3 regions of the Vibrio vulnificus NBRC 15645 genome follow, and region 1 is predicted to be linked to each of the others. Evidence: riboswitches for the same ligand, from Rfam matches in the RefSeq annotation. Region 1 holds a riboswitch; each other region holds the start of a gene.
What was found. A riboswitch is a leader RNA that binds a small molecule or an ion and turns the genes downstream of it on or off. The one in region 1 is predicted to bind thiamine pyrophosphate.

Region 1 (9,786 bases):
ACCCTGCCTATCAACGTTCTAGTCTCGAACAACCCTTTAGGATACTTAAAGTATCAGGGAAGACTCATCTCAGGGCTCGCTTCCCGCTTAGATGCTTTCAGCGGTTATCGATTCCGAACTTAGCTACCGGGCAATGCGTCTGGCGACACAACCCGAACACCAGAGGTTCGTCCACTCCGGTCCTCTCGTACTAGGAGCAGCCCCCTTCAATCTTCCAACGCCCACGGCAGATAGGGACCGAACTGTCTCACGACGTTCTAAACCCAGCTCGCGTACCACTTTAAATGGCGAACAGCCATACCCTTGGGACCGACTTCAGCCCCAGGATGTGATGAGCCGACATCGAGGTGCCAAACACCGCCGTCGATATGAACTCTTGGGCGGTATCAGCCTGTTATCCCCGGAGTACCTTTTATCCGTTGAGCGATGGCCCTTCCATTCAGAACCACCGGATCACTATGACCTGCTTTCGCACCTGCTCGAACCGTCATTCTCGCAGTTAAGCGGGCTTATGCCATTGCACTAACCTCACGATGTCCAACCGTGATTAGCCCACCTTCGTGCTCCTCCGTTACTCTTTGGGAGGAGACCGCCCCAGTCAAACTACCCACCAGGCACTGTCCGCAACCCCGATTAGGGGCCAACGTTAGAACATCAAACATACAAGGGTGGTATTTCAAGGACGGCTCCAACGCAACTGGCGTCACGTCTTCAAAGCCTCCCACCTATCCTACACATGTAGGTTCAATGTTCAGTGCCAAGCTGTAGTAAAGGTTCACGGGGTCTTTCCGTCTAGCCGCGGGTACACTGCATCTTCACAGCGATTTCAATTTCACTGAGTCTCGGGTGGAGACAGCGTGGCCATCATTACGCCATTCGTGCAGGTCGGAACTTACCCGACAAGGAATTTCGCTACCTTAGGACCGTTATAGTTACGGCCGCCGTTTACCGGGGCTTCGATCAAGAGCTTCGCTTGCGCTAACCCCATCAATTAACCTTCCGGCACCGGGCAGGCGTCACACCGTATACGTCATCTTACGATTTTGCACAGTGCTGTGTTTTTAATAAACAGTTGCAGCCACCTGGTATCTGCGACTCTCGTCAGCTCCATCCGCAAGGGACTTCACCATCAAGAGCGTACCTTCTCCCGAAGTTACGGTACCATTTTGCCTAGTTCCTTCACCCGAGTTCTCTCAAGCGCCTTGGTATTCTCTACCCGACCACCTGTGTCGGTTTGGGGTACGATTCCTTACAATCTGAAGCTTAGAGGCTTTTCCTGGAAGCATGGCATCAATGACTTCACTACCGTAGTAGCTCGACGTCGTGTCTCAGCCTTAAGAGTATCCGGATTTACCTAAACACTCAGCCTACGCACTTGAACCTGGACAACCGTCGCCAGGCCCACCTAGCCTTCTCCGTCCCCCCATCGCAATTGTAAGAAGTACGGGAATATTAACCCGTTTCCCATCGACTACGCTTTTCAGCCTCGCCTTAGGGGTCGACTTACCCTGCCCCGATTAACGTTGGACAGGAACCCTTGGTCTTCCGGCGGGGAGGTTTTTCACCCCCCTTGTCGTTACTCATGTCAGCATTCGCACTTCTGATACCTCCAGCATGCTTTACAACACACCTTCAACGGCTTACAGAACGCTCCCCTACCCAATGTTCAAAGAACATTGCCGCAGCTTCGGTTTACAACTTAGCCCCGTTACATCTTCCGCGCAGGCCGACTCGACTAGTGAGCTATTACGCTTTCTTTAAATGATGGCTGCTTCTAAGCCAACATCCTAGCTGTCTAAGCCTTCCCACATCGTTTCCCACTTAGCTGTAATTTGGGACCTTAGCTGGCGGTCTGGGTTGTTTCCCTCTCCACGACGGACGTTAGCACCCGCCGTGTGTCTCCCGGATAGTACTTACTGGTATTCGGAGTTTGCAAAGGGTTGGTAAGTCGGGATGACCCCCTAGCCTTAACAGTGCTCTACCCCCAGTAGTATTCGTCCGAGGCGCTACCTAAATAGCTTTCGGGGAGAACCAGCTATCTCCGAGTTTGATTGGCCTTTCACCCCTAGCCACAAGTCATCCGCTAATTTTTCAACATTAGTCGGTTCGGTCCTCCAGTTGATGTTACTCAACCTTCAACCTGCCCATGGCTAGATCACTCGGTTTCGGGTCTATATCCAGAGACTATGGCGCCCAGTTAAGACTCGGTTTCCCTACGGCTCCCCTAGATGGTTAACCTTGCCACTGAATATAAGTCGCTGACCCATTATACAAAAGGTACGCAGTCACACCACGAAGGTGCTCCTACTGCTTGTACGTACACGGTTTCAGGTTCTATTTCACTCCCCTCACAGGGGTTCTTTTCGCCTTTCCCTCACGGTACTGGTTCACTATCGGTCAGTCAGGAGTATTTAGCCTTGGAGGATGGTCCCCCCATATTCAGACAGGATAACACGTGTCCCGCCCTACTCGATTTCACTGAACATGCATCGTCAACTACGGGACTATCACCCTGTATCGTCGGACTTTCCAGACCGTTCGTCTAACACATGTAAAGCTTAAGGGCTAATCCAATTTCGCTCGCCGCTACTTTCGGAATCTCGGTTGATTTCTTTTCCTCGGGGTACTTAGATGTTTCAGTTCTCCCGGTTCGCTTCATTGAGCTATGTATTCACTCAATGATACTGGCTTATGCCAGTGGGTTTCCCCATTCGGAAATCGTAGACTCAAGTGGCTGTTACTGCCTCATCTACGCTTATCGCAAGTTACTACGTCCTTCATCGCCTCTGACTGCCAAGGCATCCACCGTGTACGCTTAGTCACTTAACCATACAACCCCAAAGGGTCTTTGTTAAACAACCAAAGTTGCTATCTCATTATTTGAATGAGCGAGATAGCGTTGATTTTGCCGGACTCAATTTCGAATAGTCACTTAACAGTGACATTCCCAAGAACACTTGAATGTGTTTGTTGGTGTTTGTCTTAAAGACAAACATTGAGAACTTTACAAACAACAATAAATTGTTGTTTTGTCAGCTTTCCAAATTGTTAAAGAGCAATGCAATTCTCTATGAGAAACACACTTTTTAAAGACTTTCAGCGTCGAAAAATCAACCACAGACATAAAGAAGGTGGTTTTCATTAAGAAACACTAAAAATATTTAAAGAGTGGTGGGCGATACCGGGTTCGAACCAGTGACCCCTGCTTGTAAGGCAGGTGCTCTCCCAACTGAGCTAATCGCCCATTGCGTTCAAGAATGGTGGAGCTATGCGGGATCGAACCGCAGACCTCCTGCGTGCAAGGCAGGCGCTCTCCCAGCTGAGCTATAGCCCCAACTCTTGAAGTAATGGTGGGTCGTGCAGGATTCGAACCTGCGACCAATTGATTAAAAGTCAACTGCTCTACCGACTGAGCTAACGACCCATGGTATCCCGTAGGGGAGTCGAACCCCTGTTACCGCCGTGAAAGGGCGGTGTCCTAGGCCTCTAGACGAACGGGACACTAAGATACTCTAAACTTTCTAAACCATATCAATCTGTGTGAACACTCATCGCAATAATCATCGTATAAGGAGGTGATCCAGCGCCAGGTTCCCCTAGCGCTACCTTGTTACGACTTCACCCCAGTCATGAACCACAAAGTGGTGAGCGTCCTCCCGAAGGTTAAACTACCCACTTCTTTTGCAGCCCACTCCCATGGTGTGACGGGCGGTGTGTACAAGGCCCGGGAACGTATTCACCGTGGCATTCTGATCCACGATTACTAGCGATTCCGACTTCATGGAGTCGAGTTGCAGACTCCAATCCGGACTACGACGCACTTTTTGGGATTCGCTCACTTTCGCAAGTTGGCCGCCCTCTGTATGCGCCATTGTAGCACGTGTGTAGCCCTACTCGTAAGGGCCATGATGACTTGACGTCGTCCCCACCTTCCTCCGGTTTATCACCGGCAGTCTCCCTGGAGTTCCCGACATTACTCGCTGGCAAACAAGGATAAGGGTTGCGCTCGTTGCGGGACTTAACCCAACATTTCACAACACGAGCTGACGACAGCCATGCAGCACCTGTCTCAGAGTTCCCGAAGGCACTCCAGCGTCTCCGCTAGATTCTCTGGATGTCAAGAGTAGGTAAGGTTCTTCGCGTTGCATCGAATTAAACCACATGCTCCACCGCTTGTGCGGGCCCCCGTCAATTCATTTGAGTTTTAATCTTGCGACCGTACTCCCCAGGCGGTCTACTTAACGCGTTAGCTCCGAAAGCCACGGCTCAAGGCCACAACCTCCAAGTAGACATCGTTTACAGCGTGGACTACCAGGGTATCTAATCCTGTTTGCTCCCCACGCTTTCGCATCTGAGTGTCAGTATCTGTCCAGGGGGCCGCCTTCGCCACCGGTATTCCTTCAGATCTCTACGCATTTCACCGCTACACCTGAAATTCTACCCCCCTCTACAGTACTCTAGTCTGCCAGTTTCAAATGCAGTTCCGAGGTTGAGCCCCGGGCTTTCACATCTGACTTAACAAACCACCTGCATGCGCTTTACGCCCAGTAATTCCGATTAACGCTCGCACCCTCCGTATTACCGCGGCTGCTGGCACGGAGTTAGCCGGTGCTTCTTCTGTCGCTAACGTCAAATGATAGTGCTATTAACACTACCACCTTCCTCACGACTGAAAGTGCTTTACAACCCGAAGGCCTTCTTCACACACGCGGCATGGCTGCATCAGGCTTGCGCCCATTGTGCAATATTCCCCACTGCTGCCTCCCGTAGGAGTCTGGACCGTGTCTCAGTTCCAGTGTGGCTGATCATCCTCTCAGACCAGCTAGGGATCGTCGCCTTGGTGAGCCTTACCTCACCAACTAGCTAATCCCACCTGGGCATATCCTGACGCGAGAGGCCCGAAGGTCCCCCTCTTTGAGCCGAAGCTATCATGCGGTATTAGCCATCGTTTCCAATGGTTATCCCCACATCAGGGCAATTTCCCAGGCATTACTCACCCGTCCGCCGCTCGCCACCCGAGAAACAAGTTTCTCTGTGCTGCCGCTCGACTTGCATGTGTTAGGCCTGCCGCCAGCGTTCAATCTGAGCCATGATCAAACTCTTCAATTAAAAGTTTTTTGAAGCTTTCGCTTCGGCTCAATGAATACTGAATAAATTGACTGTGCCGATACTTAGTATCGTTTTGGTCACTCAGTTCATTGATAAATCTTTTGGATTATCATCAACGAGTGCCCACACAGATTGATAGGTTTATATTGTTAAAGAGCTTTGCTTTTCGAGAAGTTTTTCTCTCAAAGCGGAGGTGCATTCTAGCGAGTTAATTTGAAGAGTCAAACACTTTTTCAAATTTATTTTCTCAGAAGCTTTTACCTCACCCGACGTTGCTGAGGCCTTACGCCGTCTGCCGTGTCGGTGGATGCGCATTATAGGGAAGGCAGTTTCTTTGGCAAGTGCTTTTCGATAAAAAATGTCATAAACCCGTTCGCATGCGCAAACAATGAACAAACGGTTATTTTTCTTGATTCCATGTTAAGAAAAAGCATCTATTTTCGTCAGAAATCGTTCAACCAAGCATCTTGGAAATCGGATACATTGAGTACTCTGTGGCTTTCTTCCCACTGATGAATCCTTTCCAGCTCATTCAATACACTCTTTATTGTCAGTGTATTGTTGTCTAACTCGAACACTTGCTGCTGAGTTTGATAGTAGAACTTGAGAATGGTTATTGCTTTCTCATTGTGTTCGTTGTGTGCAGCATTCTTGAGGATATTCAATTTTCGATAGATCTTTAAATGAGTCTGTTTGAGCTTCCACACATACAAGAGCTCATCAAAATAGCGATGTGTCTTTATTTGATTCATTATTGAAAGCGTACTGACAAACGCTATTAGTACTCCTAAAAGATTCCAAACAAAATTGCCCGTCGATTCGCCTTCTACAATCTCTGTGTTGCCAAATAGGGCAATCAACAATGTACTAAATGCAATGGCAGAACAAGCAAAAGCCAGTAGAAATGCCACTATCACCATGTTCCCTTTCTTTCTATATTCTTCTTTATTTATTTGACGCACGAATACCGCCCTCCTTCTTTTAGTGCCAGACTAGTTTAACCAAGCAATACGCACTCGCAACGTTTCCTTTGTAAGCTTTCTCTCAATCGCTCTCTCTTTCACTCTACACTTTGATAGCAGCATGACTCGCAACAGACTATTTGTTGGGTATATACTCCGTGCATTCGAATTCACTGCAAAGGTCTATCATGCGTACATTTGTATTACGCGCACGCGCTGCGCCGACAAACAGTCGAGCGTTATTAGAAGGGGTCGGTAACGAGGCTCATACTGAGATTCTTGCACATACTCTGATGAACACGATGTTTGTCGCACAGTCACATCGCCAAGATGTTGTCGTTCATCTGGTTTTAGAGAGTACCAAAGACTTTTCGCGTACGATTACCATTCACTCTAACGAAGTTTCAAACGTGGGTGGCTTCCACGAGGCAAACTTGTTGAACATTGTTGTTCGTGCGCTTGATGCTTCTACGGGTATGGGCAAAGAAGAACTAAGAAATGTCGAACCAGGTGTGACCGTTCGTACAATTAGCTTTGAACGATTGGTCCAGCAGTTGGCTGAAGACCATCAGCTATATATGTTGGAAAAGAAAGGCGAGTTTGTTCGCGACATTAAGTTTGCCGCCAATCCTTGTTTTTTACTTACTGACCATATTCCGATGCCAAAGAAAACTTTTAACAGTCTGAAGCGTCTCGGAACGCAAAACATTAGCCTTGGCCCTAAAATGTTGTTTGCCTCCCAATGCGTCACTCTGATTCAAAATGAATTGGATCTGCAGGAATAAATGCGAAGGGCTCATTAGAGCCCTTTTTCTTGCTCAAAATTCATCATTGGCGTTCTCTATCCCAATCAAGACGTAGATAACACTCCAAGTGTCTTTGTTCCCTTGAATACTCGCTTGCGTCGAGTTCAATTACTGATATCATTTTTGCCAACATAGTCGGGGAGCCTTATCGGCTGAGATCGCTACGCGAGACCCGTTGAACCTGATTCAGTTAATACTGACGTAGGGAACTATTACGCGCATATCGCTTTCTGCTTTATGCGTTGGTATACCAATATAGTTGGTAATATTGTTGGTATAGACAGTTCCTGTACGTCTTGTTCTAGGATACAAGATGCTACTTACTTCAACTACTCAATCTCTTATTCCATGCGTTCTCACCATTGCCGGTTCTGACAGTGGGGGTGGAGCAGGTATACAAGCCGATATAAAAGCCATTTCAGCCACGGGCAGTTACGCAAGCTCAGTGATCACTGCCATCACCGCGCAAAATACGATGGGCGTTAATGCCGTATTTCCGATCCCTACCGAGTTTGTTGCAGCGCAGCTGGATGCCGTTTTCAGCGATCTCAATATTCAAGCGGTTAAAATTGGTATGCTTGCAGACCGTCATATTATTCGATTGGTTGCCGAAAAAATTCGCCAATATTCGCCAGCGAAAGTGGTACTCGACCCCGTGATGATCTCCACCAGCGGCCACGCGTTATTACAACCAGATGCGATCGCCGCACTGAAGGAGCACTTGATTCCACTGGCAGATATCGTGACGCCGAATATCCCTGAATATGTGGCACTCACCGGAATGCCCATCCCTAACACTGAGCAAGAGATGATCTCGAGCGTCGAAAGTTTAAAAGCGCTGAACTGCCCTGCCATCTTATTAAAAGGCGGGCATTTGTATAATGAGTCCCACAGTAGCGATCTTTTGATCACGCCACAGTTTTGTGAATTCATCCGTAGCAAACGCCACTCTACACGCAACACCCACGGTACTGGCTGCACGTTATCTTCAGCCATCGCGTCTTATTTGGCTCAAGGTCATCGCTTACACAAGGCTGTCTTTTTGGCCAAGCAATACATATCACAGGCGATCGCTCATGCCGATGAGCTATCCGTTGGTCAAGGTCATGGCCCCGTCAATCACTTCTTTGCAGGACACATGAACGTCCGCTAGAAAAGGCCTCCATCGTCATCTTTTGCTCGGGAGTAAGTGCTGTCCCATGGCCTACAGTCACTACCCAGCGCTACCGAGCTTAGAACCCATCTCGAAATAATTGACAGATGCTTGATACTTTCATCTTGCACACTCACCTATAATGGCGGTTTTTCTTCACAAGCTTTCTCGATGAAAACAGTATTCACACCAAAACGTTACTCACTAGTCGCTCTTTCGTGTTTCGCAGCTTTGCTGACTTTAGTTACTTGGTTTGCCTCAGGTATTGATTTGAGGTCTCCTGTACCAGATTTTCTTGGTCTCACTTTTACCCTAGTGACCGATTCCGCTGGCAGTAAAGGCTTTGCTATTACACTGGTCGCTTTAAGCTTGCTGGTTTTACGTCAACACTCTGGACGATATTTTGTTGTGGGTCGATTTGCTGTACTAGCACTTATGCTGGTTTTAAGTTTTGCTGGAAAAACGGGATTAAAGCAACTCACAGAGTCACCCCGCCCCTACACCGAATGGATGGCTTCTGAACATTTAGTTGATACCCCACAAGCATTCTACAATCTCGATGCGACTCAACAAGTAACACTAGTAAAGACACAGGAAGAAACGATCAGTCCATGGCGTTTGCAACATTGGGAAGGTGAAACCGATTATTCCTTCCCCTCGGGTCATACAATATTTGCCAGTTTATGTGTGGCTTTCTTTGGGGGTATCTTTCTGATGCAAAAGCGCTATGTGGCGTTTGTCACGACCCTTGCTTGGGCGAGTTTGGTCGCTTATAGCCGCTTATGGATTGGTATGCACCGACCAGAGGATCTATTTGGCTCACTTGCGTTTATTGCCATGATCACAGCGCTATTGCCAAATTTTCTACCGATACCAACATCAGTCAGGAAGTTTTTACGCATTCGGGAAAGCACAGTTTAAAGCAGCCGTGTTTCATATTTGCCGACCAAGGATAGGGAGGTGAATAATGATGAAGAAACTGAATGGTGTTCAAAATAAACGTAAAAAGAAGGTCGTTTGGTAAAAGTAGGACAACCAAGCGACCAAAAGCTATTTAAGCTAAGCTAGTTTTACAACCAAAGCATAGAAAGTGTTGTCTGTGAGGACCAACTCACTTAGACGAGCACATTATAGCGAGACAATACGGAAAGGAAAGAAATAAAACCCATCATCCGTTATTTACTGACTTTTCTGTGACATCACTGGTTTACCTTTGGTTAAATTTCAACCCACTAGAAACCTTTCTAATTAGCTCAGCATATAGGACAGCTAATATGGACGACTGCATAGCCGATCGCCATATAAAGCGCTTTTTCCGCTTCTTTAGGATCACCAGAGATTCGATTGGTGAGAGACATTCGTCCTTCAGCACTACAAATGATCTCTCCCACGTTCTGGATGAGGTTCCGAAACATTCTATCTTCATTTACAGCGTTAACCCATGAGAGATAAAAGGCTTCAGGGGATGAAAATTCAAGAGCTTGGATGATGTGTTCGACCGCTTTCGGTTTAAGCTCATCCAATAACTCTTCTTTTTTCTTAAAATGCCCATTGACGCAAGAACGACTCACCCCTGTTTTCTCAGCAATATGCGTATAGGTTAAGTGTTCATAGCCTTCTAGCAGGAGTATTTTAAACGATGCATCTATAATATTTTGGTGTGTTTTTTTGGCCACAGCTTGGCTGACTCTTGGCATTGTCATCTCCTACTAAAAGCGGCAAATCCTAACGCTTTCATAAAACCTGCTCAAGAAAA
Region 2 (9,786 bases), on a different replicon from region 1:
GATGGATGTGACGAAGGTTATCGTTTGCGCTCCCAATAAGTTTAAGGTTTAGATCTTATTAATGGTAATGAAGTAACCGACGCAGATCTCAATTTGTATGTCGAATGAAACCGGTTGATTACACGGAAGAGTTCGATAAAAAGTGGCTGAAAAAACAGCGTTTGCTTCAACCCAACAGCAAAAACTGAGCGGCATGTGGCACAAGGCCAACAATGCTGCTCGCTTTTCTAACGGTTATCATGATAATGAGAACGAGAAAAAACAGTCTGATGGCAGGATTCAATTTATGCATATTCATATCTTGGGAATTTGTGGCACTTTCATGGGTGGTGCTGCAATTTTAGCGCGACAGTTGGGCCACAAAGTGACCGGCTCTGACGCCAATGTTTACCCACCAATGAGCACCTTGCTCGAGTCTCAAGGTATTGAAATTATTGAAGGCTTTGACCCTTCTCAACTCAATCCTGCGCCAGACTTGGTGGTAATTGGCAATGCCATGAGCCGTGGTAACCCTTGTGTTGAATATGTGTTGAATCACAACCTGCGTTATACCTCTGGGCCGCAGTGGCTGCAGGAGTTTTTGTTGCATGACCGCTGGGTGCTCGCGGTATCGGGCACGCATGGCAAAACCACTACCTCGAGCATGCTGGCGTGGATTTTGGAAGATTGTGATTACCAGCCGGGATTTCTTGTTGGTGGCGTGCTCGGTAACTTCGGTGTCTCCGCGCGTTTAGGCGAAAGCATGTTTTTTGTCGTTGAAGCCGACGAATATGACAGTGCTTTTTTCGACAAGCGATCTAAGTTTGTGCATTACCATCCTCGCACCTTGATCATGAATAACTTAGAGTTTGATCATGCAGACATCTTTGATGATCTTGAAGCGATCAAGCGACAATTCCACCACTTAGTGCGTACTGTTCCTGGTAATGGGCGTATTTTGGCGCCCAAGCAAGACGTCGCATTAGCGGATGTGTTGTCACGAGGCTGCTGGAGTGATCAGGAGTTTTCCGGTCAAGATGGAGAGTGGCAAGCGGTCAAACTCAGCAAAGATGGTTCACACTTTGAAGTGTGGCTGCAGGGTGAGCAAGTGGGCACGGTGCAATGGGACTTAGTCGGTGATCATAATGTCGATAATGCGTTGATGGCGATCGCCGCGGCGCGTCATGTGGGTGTGACGCCTGATCTGGCTTGTGAGGCACTAGGGCGCTTTATCAATACCAAGCGTCGCTTAGAGCTGAAAGGGGAAGTCAATGGTGTGGCGGTGTATGACGATTTTGCCCATCACCCAACTGCGATTGAACTGACGCTCGCTGGTTTACGTAATAAGGTGGGCGATAAGAAAATCATCGCGGTACTGGAGCCACGCTCAGCCACCATGAAACGTGGTGTGCACAAAGAGACTTTGGCGGCCTCACTCAAGCAGGCGGATGAAGTGTTCCTTTACCAACCAGAGTCAATTGCTTGGTCGGTGCAGGACGTGGCGGCTCAATGTCAGCAACCCGCATTCACCAGTGATAACATTGACCAGTTTGTGGCGAACATTGCGCAGCGCGCCGAGGCAGGAACACAGATTTTGGTCATGAGCAATGGCGGTTTTGAGGGTATTCACGGTAAATTACTGACCGCTTTAGAGAAATCAACGCGCTAGAAAATACATACATTAGATGAGCATGAGAAACCAAGAAAAATCGATCACGTTAGCCTTTACTGGCGCCTCTGGCGCGCCTTATGGGCTACGTTTATTACAGCAATTACTGGCGGCAGACTACCGTGTCTACCTGCTGATCTCTTCTGCGGCAAGAGTGGTGTTGGCTACCGAGCATGGTCTCAAACTGCCAGCCAATCCTGACGCCGCGCAACAAGCGCTAGTGAAGCATCTGGGTTGTCCTGCCGACAAGCTGGTGGTATGCGGTAAAGACGATTGGTTCTCGCCAGTGGCTTCTGGCTCGGCCGCACCGAAGCAGATGGTGGTTTGCCCTTGCTCGGCAGGGAGTGTAGCGGCGATTGCTCATGGCATGTCAGACAATTTAATTGAGCGTGCCGCTGATGTGGTGATGAAAGAGCGTGGCCAATTGATTTTGGTGGTGCGTGAAACGCCCTTTTCGACCTTGCATCTTGAAAACATGCACAAGCTTTCGCAGTTAGGTGTCACTATCATGCCCGCCGCGCCGGGTTTCTATCATCAACCTCAGTCGATAGACGATCTGATTGATTTTATGGTCGCGCGTATCTTGGATCATCTCGGCATTGAACAGGTTTTGGTGCCGCGTTGGGGATACGATCATCGCAATGATGGTGACTCTGTATAGCCAAGCGAAGGCATTCCGATTACAATCCGAACCACTCATCGGGGAGCTTATCTGTTTGCACATTGGTGCATTACAGAGGCTGAGATTAGGCCTGTGCCTAGGACCCGTAAACCTGAACCAGATAATGCTGGCGTAGGAATTGAGTCGGGATTAATTTGCAAGGACGATTAACACCTACCTCAAGCCTGTGCCGCTCAACTCATGTCAAATGGAGAGCGAGCCGTGAAACACACTCTAAACCTGATAGCCCTAGCGTCAATCACTTCAATGATTGGCGTCTCTTCTTCTGCACTTGCGGCGGATAAAACCTTAACCATTTACACCTACGATTCTTTTGCCTCCGATTGGGGCCCAGGCCCGACGGTCGAAAAAGCATTTGAAGCGCAGTGTGGCTGCGATGTGAATTTTGTCGCGCTGGACGATGGGGTATCGATTCTCAACCGCTTGCGTTTAGAAGGCAGCAATACCAAAGCGGATATTGTTTTAGGTTTGGACAATAATTTGATGGCAGAAGCCAAAGCCACAGGCTTACTTGCACCACATCAAGTGAACACCCAAGCGCTGTCATTACCAAATGGTTGGGCTGACGACACATTTATTCCTTACGACTACGGTTACTTTGCGTTTGTTTACAACAAAGACAAACTGGCGAATCCACCAAAAAGCTTAAAAGAGCTGGTGGAATCACGTGATGATCTGAAAGTCATCTACCAAGACCCTCGCACTTCTACGCCCGGTCAAGGTTTGATGCTGTGGATGAAGTCGGTGTATGGCGATGACGTGACGGGCGCATGGCAGCAATTGGCGAAGAAAACTGTGACGGTCACGAAAGGTTGGTCGGAAGCGTACTCGATGTTCCTCAAAGGGGAATCGGATATGGTGCTCTCTTACACTACCTCACCGGCGTACCACCTGATTGCTGAAAATGACGCACAATTTGCAGCGGCAGATTTTAGCGAAGGTCACTACATGCAAGTGGAAGTCGCCGCAAAAGTGAAAAGCAGCTCAAATCAAGCGTTAGCCGATCAGTTTATGCGTTTCATTTTAAGTGATGAGTTCCAAGGGGCAATGCCTACGGGCAACTGGATGTACCCAGTGACCAACGTGACGCTGCCAGAGGGCTACGGCAGTTTAACGGTGCCTGAGAAGGCATTGAGTTTCAGTGCAGAAGAGGTGGCGAAGCAGCGTAAAGCTTGGATTCGCGAATGGCAAAGCGCGTTGACGTTTTAAGGCGTAGCATTGAATTCGGTTCCTAAATTGGGCATTGGGGTCGCGATGATCATCGCGACCTTTGTTGTTTCTGCTCTCTCGGCGCTCTTGTTGGCGACGCCGACGCTGGATCTCACTGCGGTATGGCAAGATCCTTATTACCGCCATGTTACGCAATTTAGTTTTCTTCAAGCGACGTTGTCGATGCTGCTGAGTGTCAGTTTGGCGCTTCCCGTCGCACACGCCTTGTCTCGGCGACATTTTGTTGGCCGTTCATTATTGCTCAAATTGTTTGCGTCCACCTTGGTGCTGCCAGTATTGGTTGGCGTGTTTGGCTTGTTGGCCATTTATGGGAACAGTGGTTGGTTGGCGAGTATATTGGCAAGCTTTGACGCCAAATTGCCCTTTTCTATCTATGGATTGAGCGGCATTTTGCTCGCGCACGTGTTTTTCAATTTACCGTATGCGGCGCGATTGCTGCTGCAAACCTTAGAGTCGATTCCGGCAGAGCAGCATAAACTGGCGGCTCATCTTGGTATGAACAGTTGGCAGAAGTTTCGTTGGGTCGAATGGCCGCGATTGCGTCAGCAACTGCCACATGTGTGTGGCTTGGTGTTCATGCTTTGCTTCACCAGCTTTGCCGCGGTGATGGCATTGGGCGGTGGGCCAAAATCGACCACGATTGAACTGGCCATCTATCAAGCGATTAAGTTCGATTTTGATTTGCAATCGGGGGCGTTGCTCGCGATTTGGCAGATGCTGCTGTGCACGGTTTTGGTTCTGAGCATCCAACGTTTCACTAAGCCATTACCTGTTAGTGTTGGCAGCCAGCAAAGGCTTGAACCTATCACACCACCAAGCGGGTTGCAGAACATTTGGGACGCGATATGGATAGCCCTCGCATGTCTACTCGTCATACCGCCGCTTTTGATGGTGGTCATTAGTGGTCTCAACAGCAAACTGCCCGAAGTGATAAGCGATGGACGTTTTTGGTCGGCAATGTGGGCGTCGTTTCGCGTTGCGCTTGGTGCGGCCAGTTTGGCTGTGGCTGCCGCTATTACCATCTTATTGACTAGCCGTGCTTGGCGACTTCGAGCTCAGAGACATCGAGCAGACGGCATTGAAATGATTGGCACTATTATTTTGGTAACGCCAGGTTTGGTGGTGAGTACTGGGTTGTTTTTATTGCTGCGCAGTTTTGCAGATGTGTTCAGTTTGGCGCTGTTGATCGTCATCCTCGTCAACAGTTTGATGGCATTACCCTACGCGATTAAAACGCTCGCTCAGCCGATGCTGCATTGCGAGCAGCAGTATCAATACTTGGCTGCTACATTGGGCTTAAGTGGGTGGAATCGTTTTAAAATCGTTGAGTGGCGCGCACTGCGTAAACCTTTCGCCAATGCGTTTGCGCTCTGTTTTATGTTTTCCATTGGCGATTTGAGCGCAATTGCCTTATTTGGTAGCCAAGATTTTCGTACCTTACCGCTCTATCTGTACCAGTTACTCGGCAGTTATCAAATGGAGGCAGCAGCGGTGGTGTCACTCACGTTATTGCTGCTGAGTGTCGGCTGTTTTGCCCTGAGTGAGTCTTTACTCAGCACCAAATCGAATCAACATCAGGAGAAGTCACCATGCTAACGCTGCAACAGGTGCATTATTACTATCATCAAGACCTGTTTGCTTTTGATTTAGAGGTCGAAGCAGGCAGTATTGTGGCGTTGATGGGGCCAAGTGGGGCAGGAAAGTCCACCTTGCTGGCGCTGCTGGCAGGGTTCATCGCGCCTCAGTCGGGTCGCATGGCATTGGAGGGGCGTTTGCTCAATACGCTTTCTCCTGCGCAGCGCCCTTTCTCGATGTTGTTTCAAGAACACAATTTGTTTGCTCATCTTACGGTGCGTGACAACATTGCGTTGGGATTGCATCCCGGTTTGAAACTGACGTCACAGCAACAAAAGCAAGTGGAGCAAGCGGCAAAGCAGGTTGGCATTGGAGCCTATTTAGATCGGCTGCCAGAGCAGCTCTCTGGTGGTCAGCGACAGCGAGTGGCCCTTGCGCGTTGTTTTGTCCAGCCCAACCCAATTTGGTTACTGGATGAGCCGTTTTCCGCGCTCGATCCCGTCTTGCGTGAAGAAATGCTCTCGCTCGTCAAACAGCTGGCACAAGAGCGCGCCATTACGGTATTGATGGTGACGCATCATTTAAGTGATGCACGTGCCATTGCTAGCCATTTTGCCTATATCGACAAGGGTACCATTGCCGCGCATGGACCCATTACAAGCCTCAATGAAAAGCACAGCCACCCTGAGTTGGTAGAGTTCTTCCAAGCCGCAGTATGATAGATAAAAGCGGCAACGATCTGTTGTGGTGCAGAGATAAAAAAGGTTGGCAGTGAGCCAACCTTTGTTTCTGATCTTTTACAGCGTCGCTATTACTGTTTTAGCTCGTTTTCGATCGAGTCTGAAACCGCATCATCATTAAGCTGTTTTAAGATCTGGAAGATTTCACGGTAGGCCTTTGGTGGCTTATTCGCTTGCTTCTCTTTCGTTGCCATACGGGCTAGCTGGCGTAGGCGTTGGCGATCCGCGTCAGGGTAAAGGGCAACCACATCATCAATTGCACTGTCACCTTGCTCAACAATACGTTCACGCAGCGTTTCTAGCTTGTGTAGCACGGCGGTGTTTTGCGAGTGCTTGTTACGGATTTTGTCCAGCGCCGCTTGAATTGGCTCTGGATCTTCTTGGCGCATCACTTTACCAATGTATTGCAACTGGCGACGACGGGCCTCGTTTTTGAAACGCTGCGCATCTTTGATTGCATCAAGTAACTCTTCGCTGATTGGGAACTTAGCCAATACCGAAGGTTTGAGTTCCACTAGCTCTTCACCCAACTTCTGTAGCGCGTCCATGTCACGCTTCATTTCAGACTTGCTGACGAGGATGTACTCTTCTTCAGGTTCCCATGGCGCTTTTTGGTTTTTACGGGCCATCTTTTCTGCCTATATCACTTTCTCAAAATAAGATTAGCCCTATTTTAACAAGAATCGTGGGGAGAAAGCGAAATTCTTGTTATTCTTATGCCATTACAAATCAAAGATGATTGAGATATGGATGTAAAACAGCAAGTTGCTCAGCAAAGAGTTGAGCTCGAAGCCGCGGTTGCCAAAGCGCTCGCGCTGGCAGCGCAACATAGCGATGGTGCTGAAGTTGCGATCAACAAAACCACGGGCTTAAGTGTTTCGACTCGCATGTGTGAAGTAGAAAACGTCGAGTTTAACAGTGATGGCGCTTTAGGCATTACGGTTTATCGTGGTCAGCGTAAAGGCAGCGCGTCGACATCGGATCTCAGTGAGAAAGCGATTGAACAGACCGTCTTAGCAGCATTGGATATTGCGCAATACACGTCAGAAGATCCTTGCGCGGGGCCCGCTCCTGCTGAGTTGATGGTGAAAGAGATTCCGGATTTAGATCTCTTCCATCCAGATACGCCCGATCCCGATTATGCGGCGAAAATGGCCATTGCTGCTGAAGATCATGCGCTTAACTACAGCGATAAAATTAAGCAGAGTGATGGCGCGAGTTACGACAGCCATTACGGCGTTCGCGTCTACGGCAACAGCCACGGTTTATTGGCAAGTTATGCCTCGAGTCGCCACAGCATCAGTTGTTGTGTGATTGGTGAAGGCAAAAATGGCGAAATGGAGCGCGACTACAGCTACACTGTCGCTCGTCATCGTGATGACATGTTGCGCCCTGAACAAGTCGGTCGCGAAGCGGCGCAGAAAACCATTGAACGTTTAGATGCCCGCAAGCTAAAAACGGGCAAATACCCGGTGATGTTTGCCGCAGATGTGGCAACTGGGCTTATCGGTCATTTAGTGATGGCGATCAGTGGCGGTAACTTGTATCGCAAATCGTCTTTCTTACTTGATCATTTAGGCAAGCAAGTGCTGCCTGAGTGGTTCAATATCTCTGAGCGCCCGCATATTCTGCGTGGTTTGGCATCGAGCCCATTCGACAGTGAAGGGGTTTACACGCAAGATCGCGAAATCATCACCGATGGTGTGCTCGCCACTTATCTGCTGACCAGTTACGCCGCGCGTAAAATGAATATGACGCCAACGGGTCATGCGGGGGGGATTCACAACTGGTTTGTGCAATCGACAGGGCAAGATTTCCAACAAATGCTCAAAGAGCTGGGTACGGGTTTACTCGTGACCGAAGTGATGGGGCAAGGTGTGAATGTGGTGACTGGCGATTACTCACGTGGCGCGGCGGGTTTCTGGGTGGAAAATGGCGAGTTGCAATTCCCAGTATCAGAAATCACCATTGCGGGTAATTTGAAAGAGATGTTCCAGCAAATCGTTGCCGTTGGTAGCGATGTAGAGACGCGCTCACAAATTCAAACCGGTTCTATTTTATTGCCATCGATGAAGATTGCGGGCGAATAACCGCGATTGCGGCATTCGTTAAGAGATGAAAAAAAGGTTGCTCAGTAAGCAACCTTTTTTGTTTTGTTTTGTTTTGTTTCTATTCTGCTTTTTATTTTGATAGCGTCAGGTCGTTAAATCAAAATGGTGGCAAGACCTAAAAACACCGATAAACCAATCACATCCGTGACGGTGGTCAGCGCCATACCGCCCGCTAAGGCTGGGTCAATGTTCATCTTCTTGAGTAGGATAGGGATGGTTACCCCAGCAATGCCCGCGACAATTAAGTTGGTCATCATTGCGGCAGAAATGATGCCGCCGAGTAGCCAGTTACCTTTCCAAGCGACCACGATACCACCGATGATCAACGCCCATAACACCCCGTTGAGAAAACCGATCGCCGCTTCTTTCATCAACAGTTCACGTTTGTTGGCATCACCGATATGACCGAGCGCCAAACCACGGATCACCAGTGCAACCGTTTGGTTGCCTGCCACGCCGCCCATGGAGGGAACAATGGTCATCAATACCGCAATGGCCGCCATCTGATCAAGGGTCGCTTCAAACATGTTGGAAACCGACGCGGCCGCTAAGGCGGCAAGCACATTCGCTCCGAGCCAAATACTGCGTTTACGCGCCGATTTAACCACGGGAGCAAAGGTGTCTTCATCATCGTTCAAACCCGCCATACTCATCATCGAGTGTTCGGCATCTTCACGAATAACGTCGACGACATCATCGATGGTGATACGACCAACCAGATGCTGGTTTTCATCAATGACGGGGGCGGAGATCCAGTTTCGGCGTTCAAACAGGCTAGCTACATCTGAGTCGCTGGTGGTGACCGCAATCGCGTCATCCACGTCTTCCATCACTTCGCTGACTTTGACATCAGGCTGGGTGGTGATGAGGATAGAGATAGGGAGTTCACCAATCAAACGGCTCTCTTCGTCAATCACGTAAAGTGCATCAGTGTTTTCCGGCAGCTCACCTTTCATGCGTAAGTAACGCAGAACCACATCGACATCAACATCACCACGAATGGTGATCACGTCGGTGTTCATCAAGCCGCCGGCCGTGTCCTCAGAATAGGACAGTGCGGTTTCCACGCGCAGACGATCCGCCGCATCCATTTGCGCCAGTACTTCGCGAGAAACGTTGTCTGGTAGGCTACGTAGAACGTAAGCAACGTCATCGGTGTCCATCCCTTCGGTCGCTTCGGCGAGATCCTCAGGGGCCATTTTTGAGACAAGGCTGTCTTTGACGTCTTCACTCAGCTCGTCAAGGATTTCACCATAATCCTCAGGGTCGGTGAGTTGCCATAAAACTTCGCGGCTTTTACGTGGGGACGCTTCAAGTAGGTGGGCAATATCTTCAGGCTCCATGTCCTGAAGTTGACGGCGGACGTGAACGAAGCGGCCATTTTCGAGCGCTTCAGAAACTTCCTGGAGGGCTTGGTGAGCTTGGTCGAATTCAATTTGCTCTGCCACGGTGACCCCCTGATTCCTAGATATTTACAATGTGTTGAATAATAACTTAATTCGCCACACAAGTAACCCGAGAAAGCATGCTCGCTCGACAAAACTCTGTCAGTATCTCTTCCAAAGAAATAATTGGTTTACTGAGTAACCTTGGCTATGAAAAGAATAGCAGTTGTGATGATTCGTGATAGGGAAAGTGTGCCGAGTGTGAAAGCGAAGAAGGCTATTCGCCTTCTTCAAACTTATCTTCGATAAGATGACAAATGGCGTCTAGGGCCTGTTCTGCCTGTTCGCCACTGGCATGAATGGTCACATATTGCCCTTGTGCAGACTCAAGCATGAGTAACCCCATCACGCTGTC
Region 3 (9,786 bases), on a different replicon from region 1:
AACCTTGCCCGACTCTTGTGGCAGGGTTTCATCGTGGAATGCACGTGCCGTATCGGGGTCGAGCGAGAGATTAAATTGATCCTGCCAACGGAATTCAAAGCGAGCTTTAGACAATGCGTTGTCGCGAACTTGCGCGCCCGGGTGCCCTTTGGCCAAATCCGCCGCGTGCGCAGCCAGTTTGTAGGTTATCAAGCCGGTTTTCACATCTTCTTTATTGGGTAGACCTAAGTGCTCCTTTGGCGTTACGTAGCAAAGCATGGCACAGCCATACCAACCAATCATGGCCGCACCAATCCCAGAAGTAATGTGGTCATAGCCAGGGGCAATGTCGGTGGTCAGTGGACCTAAGGTATAGAATGGTGCCTCATGACAATGCTTGAGCTGCTCATCCATGTTCTCTTTAATCATGTGCATCGGTACATGCCCAGGACCTTCGATAATCACTTGGACATCGTATTCCCACGCGATTTTGGTTAACTCCCCTAACGTTCTGAGCTCCGCAAACTGCGCTTCATCATTGGCATCGGCAATCGAGCCAGGACGCAAACCATCGCCTAATGAAAGCGCTACATCGTACTTCGCACAAATCTCACAGATCTCGCGGAAATGGGTATAGAGGAAACTCTCTTGATGATGTGCTAAACACCACTTAGCGATAATCGAGCCGCCACGCGATACAATGCCTGTCACGCGTTTCGCCGTCATTGGGATATAGCGCAGCAGCAAACCCGCGTGAATCGTAAAGTAATCCACACCCTGCTCAGCCTGCTCGATCAGCGTATCACGCATCACTTCCCACGTAAGGTTCTCAGCAACGCCATTGACCTTCTCTAGTGCTTGATACATAGGCACGGTTCCAATCGGAACTGGGCTGTTGCGTAGAATCCATTCCCGAGTTTCGTGAATGTTTCTCCCGGTCGACAAATCCATCACCGTATCACCGCCCCAACGAGTCGCCCATACCAACTTCTCCACTTCTTCTTCAATCGACGAAGTCACCGATGAGTTACCAATGTTAGCGTTAACTTTCACAAGGAAGTTGCGGCCGATGATCATCGGTTCGGATTCTGGGTGATTGATGTTGGAAGGAATGATCGCGCGACCTTCTGCTACTTCACGACGCACAAACTCTGGGGTAATTTCCTTAGGTAGATTCGCACCAAAATTTTGCCCTGCGTGCTGCTGAGTCAAAACTTCATCTCGATATTTGGCGCGTCCCATATTCTCGCGCAAAGCGATGTATTCCATCTCTGGGGTAATGATTCCCTTACGTGCATAATGCAACTGAGTGACACAATGGCCAGCTTTGGCACGACGAATGCGAGGCAGATTGCCATATCTCAACTCATCCAGCGTTTCATCTTCTAAGCGCTCTTTAGTGTAGACCGAGCTGACATCATCAAGGACTTCGGTATCGGCACGCTCTGCAATCCACTCTTCTCTTAACTTAGGAAGGCCATTATAGAGGTCGATTTGATGAGTCGGGTCCGTGTAGACCCCCGAGGTGTCATACACTCTTACCGCTTCATTTGGCTGAAAGATTGGCGCCTCTTTGGTCCCGCCAACTAGGCTGTCAGCCAAGGAGATTTCGCGCATTGGCACTCTAATGTCTGAGCGAGAGCCCTCGACATACACTTTGGTGGAGTTGGGATACGGCTGCACAGAGAGTGTATCGATGAATTGTTTAGCTTCCAGTCTCGCTTGTTTGCGATTCGACATAGCATTTTTCCTTTCTTGTTATGCTGGATAAAAAGGTTTTGGATAAAAATGCTTGGCGGAAAGTTGTGACAAGAGGCGTTGAACACACAATTTAGAGATTCAATTTGTGGATTCAAGCTTTGATAAGACACCAGTTTGCACTGGTACAAGTATCTTCTCTTGTTCCCTTCGCAGGTTCTAACCTGATCAGGTTCAACGGATCCCGAATAAACGGTCTCAGCCCTAAGGCACTCCGACAAGTGAAGCGATTATATGAAATCGGCTTGGTTAAACCAAGCCGACCTGTTTAAAATTTAACTCTATTTCGCTCATTGCTTCACGATTTGAGTAATTGGAAACCTACCCAAGCAGCAGTAATACTCAAAGTCACGTTTAACACAACGTTTAAGCCCATTTTGAAAAATGCGCCTTGCTGCATCAGCAATACGTTATCCATCGAAAATGTTGAGAAGGTTGTTAGTGCCCCCAAAAAGCCCAAACCGATTATTTGTCGCCATGGCTCAGTTGCCAGCAACTCACTTTCAAACGCGGCAATCAAAAGCCCCATAATAAAGGAACCGACCACGTTTACAGTTAACGTACCATATGGAAAACCTCTGCCTAACAACACAACACAGAGCTCTGACACTAAGTAACGAGAACAAGCGCCAAAGGCGCCGCCCAAGGCGATGAAACCCATAATCGCAAATTGACTCATAGCAACCTCACAAATCTAATGGCCACATTGTAGCCACATCCACACAGAGATCGAGTACAAAAAACAATAATTTCATTTAGATAACGTATCCGTAAATCGCCAAGATTTAAAAAGTTACAGGAGTCACTTTACTTCAATGTATCCCATCAATCCGGTTTTCATATGTTCAATCACGTGGCAGTGATACATCCAACGACCAGGGTTATCCGCAACAAACCCCGCTTTGGCACTGCCATTCTTGCCTAGCAAAACAGTATCAGTATGAAACGGTTCTGCGAGGGTCTGGCCATTTAATTCCAATACAGTAAATGTGTGTCCATGCAAATGAATGGGATGATGATATTGCGTCACGTTCTTAAGATTAAATATGTAAGTTCGCCCTCGCTCTAACGTTGCTAACGGCGCCGGAATTGAATCTTGGCTCATCCCCTCCCAGGCACGTTTATTCACCAACCAAAACGTCGGCAGAGCTTGGCCAGATTTATCTATCGGAGTAACAGCCCCTTCCCATTCAAAGACAAAATCAATTTGTTCAGCCGTTTCTAAATCTAACGGCGCAATTGGATTGAGCGGCAATGTTGGCAGTGTATTCTGGTTAGATAGGTCCGATTCGACCGATTCAAATGCACAAAGAGCAAACGGAAACTTCCCTTTCATTTGTCGCACATAGAAACGCTCTCCAACACCTGGAGCCATTAACCCGACATCAACCCTCATTCCAGGCCCAATCTTGTGCTCAGAGAGCTTGTAAGGGGTTTTTATTGGGTTTCCATCTATTGCTATAACCCATGCATCCACACCTTCAATAGCGATAGGATAAGTGATGGTATTGTCCACATTTGCGATTCTCAGCCTCGTCATCGCATTCGCTTTCAACGGATAGGTCGGTTCATGGACGCCATTCACCGTTCCCCACTCACCGGGAGTTCCCATACGGGCGCTTAAGCGTGGGACCAATAACGATTTCCATTCACCTTTCTCATTGAGATGCCAATGCTTAAGCATTAGAGCATGGTCTTCATCAAAAGAAACTGGCTCTGCTTCATCAACAATGATTAACCCAACTAGCCCCATACCTAGCTGCTTGACGCTGTTCATATGAGGGTGATACCAAAATGTTCCTGCATCAGGTGGAGTAAAGCGATAAGTAAAGCTCTCCCCTGGCATAACGGGTTTTTGACTCAAAAAGGGAACACCATCCATCTCAATAGGTACACGCAAACCATGCCAATGGATTGTGGTTGGCTCGTTGAGTTTGTTGGTGAAGTGAATGATCACTTCTTCCCCTTGTCGACAACGAATCGTAGGGGCAGGAATAGCGCCATTAAAGGCGAGCACATCCGTAGTAAAACCAGGCACCACCTCAGCGGTAGCCGGTTCTGCAGTCATCTCATAGACAAACCGACCATGATGAAATGGCGCTCTACGCGACAGTGAACACGCAGGGAGCAGCGTTAATGCGGAAAACGCCAATGAAGCTTGAAGAAAGCGGCGGCGAGAAATATCCATATGTGGCCTACTGATTTGATTAATTGGCCTAAGTCTAACCAAATATTAATAATCATTCTCAACTATCTATCATACCAACATAACTAAAAATATGATCTAATTGAGGCTGTTACTTCTTTGTAATAAATGACGCTATGGACAGTCTCAATAACCTTGATTTAAAAAACTTGCTAGCCAACAAAAATCTATTCAAATGAAGATGCGATTGCTCGCATTGGCCCATTTTAAAGATGGTCACTCTCGAACCCAAATGGCTAAGTTCCTTAAGGTAAGCAGAGCCAGTGTGAATCAATGGGTACAAACATTCCTTGAAGAAGGGCTTGAAGGGCTACAAGAGAAACCAAGAACGGGTTGGCCAGCAAAACACGACAACTCGACTTTGGACTGAGCGTAGCTCAAGACCAAGAGTGGTAAAAAAGCAGCAGTTTGAATATGCGTATTTGTTTGGCTCAGTATGTCCCGCTAGAGGTATTGACGAGGCAATGGTCGTTCCTTGGGTTAACAAGAACATTATGGTTGAGCATCTGAAGTAGATCTCCGCGGTGACCGAAAAAGGTCGTCACGCTGTGGTCATTATGGATGGCGCGGGTTGGCATACCAATGACATTGCTGAGCCATTTGATAATGTCAGTATCATCAAGCTCCCAACCTATTCTCCAGAGCTAAACCCGATAGAACAAGTGTGGAGTGGGTTAAGACAACACTATCTCGCCAATCCATCTTTTGCGGATTACGAAGACATTGTCTCCAAAGTATGTAGGGCTTGGAAGAGTTTTTGGGAATGTTCGGCCAGAGTCAGACAGATGTGCTCGAGAAGCTGGATAGACCTGACAGTTAATTTTCCAGATTGGTATGACAAGTGAATGTTCCAAACTAGTACACAATCGGTGGTTAACGCAAATACCTTCTAGTTCTCAAACGTCAGAAATGACGAAAGCCTGCAAATTACTTTGCAGGCTTTCTATGTAGTGGCGGAGAGATAGGGATTTGAACCCTATCTAAGCTTGCTTTCTTAAAAAACATCCTTTTTAACTCAGGACGTTACCCTGATGCATTAAAGTCAGGGTTGAACAAATGTGATTCACATTAACCATAAGCCATTGAATCAGGTTCGTCAATCGAAAGTATAGCGGCACCTTTTGTGATAAACTTATTTTTAGACAGAAACTTCTCAGCAACGATGCTCAATTGGCAAAAGATAAATTAACTCAAGTATGGAAATACTTTGATAGGTAAAAAGAAAGACCTGTAATAATTTATTGTCTACGTAGAGGGTTAGGTAATAGCAGGAACCAGTGCAAATTAACGGCAAGCGATAATAAGTTAGTGTTTCCAGTAGTCTCTTTATGTAGATGCATATATCCGTGTCCAATTTTATAAATTAAACACGGATAATAATTAAGTTTGAAAGATCTATTTATCTGCTAACTCTAAGATTCTGTTAAATGGCTTGCAATGTTCCTCTAGCTTAGTGCTGCATGTTAAAAAGCTAAATGATTTCTTTGGGAGAGACTGATATCGCGCTACAAGGTTCATTTTATTGATTTCGTTTTCATCTTTATACTTAGTGTATGCACCTGAGTAGGATAGATGGTCATACAGGTCAGATAAAGCGAACTCATCAAGTAATAAATCCATGATAATTGACTTTTCATGTTGATTTATTTTGGTAGTACTACCAAAAAACGCATTGTCGCCAATGTCTCTTCCATGCACAACATTAACAGTTATCTGATTGCCTAAGATTATTTGCAGTGCCTCTTGTATTTTGTCGATGGCATCTTTGGTATAAAGAACGGTACAAATATTAAGCACTTCAAGCTCTGAGAATGTATCAAAGAGATTTGTATGATCTTCATCAGTAAAATAAAAATAGTTGTCGTTTGGCCTACTACCTTCACCTATTAAATAGAACTTTAAGGCTCTTTTCACCTGAGATCCAGTAAGAACAAGATCTGTAACAAGAGTTGCTTGCTTCGAATCCTTAGTGAGTGAACGTGGCGTGAATGTGGCAACGCCTCTACCAATTTCGTTGTCGCGATAGAGGATCCTATGTGTACCGTTATAATCAGCAACGTCTTTGAGCAAAAAGAGGTTGCTGTTTGGCGTATCTAGTTCCTTTACTTTGTCTATGAACTTCTGTATCTCATTTTCCAGCATGCATTCGTGTGATCTAATCAAAGTAATTAATGGTTGATGGAACTTCTGTGGTAAGTGGTGAAGCCAATTTCTTAGCCGATCTTCCGCTTCTAATAACGAGATACCATTATGATGTTTCACTATACATGAAGCATCATCAAAACCGTTTAGTGAGGTTATATCTCTAGCCGATGATGTAATGGAAGGGTAACTATGTTGTAACTTCTGTTCTTCTATTAGAACACTGTAACGCTCCCAAAGAGTCGAGTACATGACGCTTAAACAATTAGCTAAGGAAATAATATAAACCGTTTCACCACTTTGATAAGAATAAATATGCTGAGAACCATTTATCAAGGCTAGATGTTTCGTTTCAAACGGTACAACCTCTTTCAGTTTAGGGTTTACTATTAGCACATTGTTGAACGGATAACTTTGAGTATCAATCTTTACAGCTCTTGATGTCAGGAAAGCATTGACTTGAGATAACTTAAAATCTTCAAGCGTGATGCTATTTTTATCAAGTTGACTGTTGGCAATTTGCTCTTTAATTGTCTCTATATAAGTTAAAATATCTTCATGCAGATGGAAAGGTATAGTAGTTAAAATTTCCTTACTTATTTTAGAAAGGGAATGCTGGATACAAAACAACACAGAGTGTAGATTAGAATCATCTATCTCCATATCGTCTTCAACTATAAATATATGCTGACTAATCACTTTATTGTGAAAAGTCGAGTACTGCTTTGAAAATCTTTCAAGTCGTGTTATTGAATCTAAATTAGAAAGGTATATATAAAGAGATGTTGCCATAGCGACATCAAAGAAAAAATCAGAATCGTCACATACTTCATTTGTTATCTGTGAGTAGAATTTAATAAGGAATTGTACTTTGTCGATATCCATATCCAGATTATTAACATACTTTTCCTTTAATTTCTTTGTAGTGGCATCACTTTCAGAAACGTAAGACAAAAAGGAGTTTATGAAACTATCAATTGAATTTTCATACGAAGTAACATTACCAATTTCATCATATGAAATGATTTTTGAATGGTAGCAAAATTCCTTAGAAAAAACTGACAAAGCATCTGATGTCATTACCCTCTCAGGGCAGAATATACTAGGAATTGGTTCTCCATCTTGTAAAGTCTTAAGGAATTCTGTTAAGAGCTTAAATTTAATATTTATGTCAACATTATCTACATTGCGACGGAATGTTTTTAATTTTTCTCTGTCATAATCGACGATAATTTCAGAAAATCCATTGTAATGTTCCAAGTCATCTTTGTCAGAAAGGAACAAATGGCTAGGCTTTCTTATGAGGATCTTGTTATCTTTACAAAGAGTAGTTGTGCCGTTTTCGATTATATTCCGTTCAAACCATTTTTTATTGACTTTAGGGAAAATAGAAACTCCATCATTGTCTATAAGCCACTCGTAGAAAGTTGACTTAGTTTTTAGCTCATTGAGTTGACTTAAAATCGTATCTTTGTTCCAGTTACCGTTTTCTATTGTTAAATATACTAGTAAGGCGTTATGGTACTGCTCGAACACCTTTTTCTCATCAGTAAGTCCTCTGAAAATGTTACCATCTACTATTGAGGATATTATCCAGTTTGCTATAGCGTTATCAATCTCGACTTGATCTAATTTTTCCAACCAGTTTGGAGCAGAAAAACTGGAGCTAGAACTGGAAAGCAAATTAAACGACAAAGAACAATATTTCCACATAGATTCGAGTAAATCTGTTGATCGGTTCTCTCTAGATACTGAAAATAGGCAAAGTAGATAATAAAATTTCTTTGTTGTAATTGGATCAAAAATAGATTTTTCAAAATTTGAAATGGAGAAGGTATTCTTTTTCTCTTCTACAGACATTTTTGCAAAGAATAAAGAAGCAATTTTCTTGAGATCAACTTCATTATCATTAAAACAGAAGTTATAAATGACTTTAATAAAGTTTTTTGAAGATTTAATTTCATTCAGATAGATATCTAAATGTGATATTAATTCATTTGTCGCGTTAACTTTACTATAATCAGATATAGATATTAATGCTGAAAGGTAATGCTCTGGAGGAATCTTGGTTATTTCTACATTTACGTTAAAGTTTGTAATCAAGTAAGCTATATGTTCATAAACGATCGTTGAGTATGTAAGTTTAGGTTCGACGGCTTCAATGATGTTCTTCAGTGCGTATCTATTGTCTTTGTTTGTTTCAATTGCGTTTATTAAGCATGATGTCAATACTTCAGATTGTAAGGTGTCAAATCTTTCTATCTTATGAATTACTTCCCACCCTTCATTCATCTCAAACAGGAAATTAAACAAATTTTTGAATAAACTTCCTCGTCCTATAGCTTTTTCAAGAGCGGGAAGAATTTGCTCTGTCTTCATTGCATTTAATTCTTCTACGCCATCTAGATGTGAGAAGATGAAAGATAGATCTTCCTGACACGAATCTGACTGTACAAGTGTTACGAATTCATTTATAGCATTGTTTTTTTGCTTTTCACTTGACGTAACAAATGTTTTTGATACCTGATCTACTGCATATTTTGATTGAGACCTATACTTGTCAAATTTGTTATGAAAAGATGATATCTTCGAAACTACAGTTTTATCGCTATTGAGAGTTAGACTCAGGAGTTCTAAGTTATTGCTAAGCTCACTTAGAATTTTTTCAGCATCACCTTTTGACTTTGCAACCAAAAAAATATCATCAACGTATCTTTCATATAATAATATTTCGCTGTTAGCCAATTTATTTTTAAAGCCTATGTCAATCTCAGATAAGTATAATTCTGCGAAAAAACGTGCATAGGCTGGGCCTTGTGGCAAACCCTTATTATCACCAACAATCTCCTGTGTCATGTTGAAAATAGCACCTAGACATTTTTTGTATCTATCACTTGTTTCGCTTCTCATTGACTCTATTTTATCTTTTATTGTAGAGCCACTATCACCTAATAATAGCCTTTTAAGTCTATCATGTGAAATATTATCATAAAAGCTGCTTATATCTGTTTTAATAATGTAAAAATCTTTATATAGATCATTCTCAATAGCATTCGTGATATTTGATATAAACTTCAACCATAGATATAGCCATGGTTTAAATATATATCCGCCGTCAAATCCTTTGTTGATCTGATAACCATGAGAATTACTATCAGGCTTGATATCAAGGTAATATGCGATTTGCTTAAGAATGCAGGACGTCACGACCCTCGTACTTGAGTTTAATGTAATTAATTCACGAGTTTTGCCTTCCTCATTCCTTACATGTTTATAGTAGCCCCAGTTCTTTGAGCCTTTTATAAACTCCTCAATTTCGGTTAGAAATTCACTGTTGTCTTTTGAAGAAAGCTCTTCAACGACTATTTTGGCTTGAACCTCATCGTTCATAAACAGGTAATTCAGTTCGGCGGCTCTTGTTATTTCTATATCCTTATTTGAAAATTCAAAATTTGCCTCTGTATATTCAAGGAAGTTTGGAATACAAACCCGAAGAAGTTCTTCAACAGAAAGTACATCATCGAACTTGCAAGATAGCGTACTTTCTATCTTATCTTGAGTAGGAAAGTTGAAATTTTTAAGAGCTTGTATCGCTGATTCAGTAATATTTTTATCATAATTATCTAGTCTACTAAATATTTCGTGTAAGATAATACTACTTAAATTAGGTTCGTCTCTACATTCTAAATTGCACAGCAAAC

Region 2: another riboswitch for thiamine pyrophosphate. It lies ahead of thiB (thiamine ABC transporter substrate binding subunit); the one in region 1 lies ahead of thiD (bifunctional hydroxymethylpyrimidine kinase/phosphomethylpyrimidine kinase).
Region 3: another riboswitch for thiamine pyrophosphate. It lies ahead of thiC (phosphomethylpyrimidine synthase ThiC); the one in region 1 lies ahead of thiD (bifunctional hydroxymethylpyrimidine kinase/phosphomethylpyrimidine kinase).

Annotation. Positions count from the first base shown of each region.
Region 1 is NZ_CP012882.1:149,671-159,456, forward strand. Features, by position in the region: rRNA gene AOT11_RS16480 (23S ribosomal RNA) at 1-2,829, opposite strand, end outside; tRNA gene AOT11_RS16485 (tRNA-Val) at 3,170-3,244, opposite strand; tRNA gene AOT11_RS16490 (tRNA-Ala) at 3,259-3,334, opposite strand; tRNA gene AOT11_RS16495 (tRNA-Lys) at 3,349-3,424, opposite strand; tRNA gene AOT11_RS16500 (tRNA-Glu) at 3,426-3,501, opposite strand; rRNA gene AOT11_RS16505 (16S ribosomal RNA) at 3,569-5,109, opposite strand; gene AOT11_RS16510 (DUF3087 family protein) at 5,553-6,071, opposite strand; gene trmY (tRNA (pseudouridine(54)-N(1))-methyltransferase TrmY) at 6,260-6,856, shown strand; TPP riboswitch at 7,004-7,102, shown strand; gene thiD (bifunctional hydroxymethylpyrimidine kinase/phosphomethylpyrimidine kinase) at 7,191-8,030, shown strand; gene AOT11_RS16525 (phosphatase PAP2 family protein) at 8,202-8,951, shown strand; gene AOT11_RS16530 (TetR/AcrR family transcriptional regulator) at 9,284-9,727, opposite strand.
Region 2 is NZ_CP012881.1:1,180,209-1,189,994, reverse strand. Features, by position in the region: gene mpl (UDP-N-acetylmuramate:L-alanyl-gamma-D-glutamyl-meso-diaminopimelate ligase) at 287-1,648, shown strand; gene AOT11_RS05375 (flavin prenyltransferase UbiX) at 1,665-2,309, shown strand; TPP riboswitch at 2,339-2,465, shown strand; gene thiB (thiamine ABC transporter substrate binding subunit) at 2,532-3,539, shown strand; gene thiP (thiamine/thiamine pyrophosphate ABC transporter permease ThiP) at 3,549-5,156, shown strand; gene thiQ (thiamine ABC transporter ATP-binding protein) at 5,150-5,854, shown strand; gene yjgA (ribosome biogenesis factor YjgA) at 5,947-6,504, opposite strand; gene pmbA (metalloprotease PmbA) at 6,622-7,965, shown strand; gene mgtE (magnesium transporter) at 8,079-9,434, opposite strand; gene AOT11_RS05340 (HPr family phosphocarrier protein) at 9,649-9,786, opposite strand, start outside.
Region 3 is NZ_CP012881.1:1,434,366-1,444,151, forward strand. Features, by position in the region: gene thiC (phosphomethylpyrimidine synthase ThiC) at 1-1,719, opposite strand, end outside; TPP riboswitch at 1,866-1,964, opposite strand; gene crcB (fluoride efflux transporter CrcB) at 2,036-2,416, opposite strand; gene AOT11_RS06630 (multicopper oxidase family protein) at 2,540-3,925, opposite strand; partial or broken gene AOT11_RS06635 (IS630 family transposase) at 4,060-4,788, shown strand; gene AOT11_RS06640 (TOTE conflict system archaeo-eukaryotic primase domain-containing protein) at 5,339-9,786, opposite strand, start outside.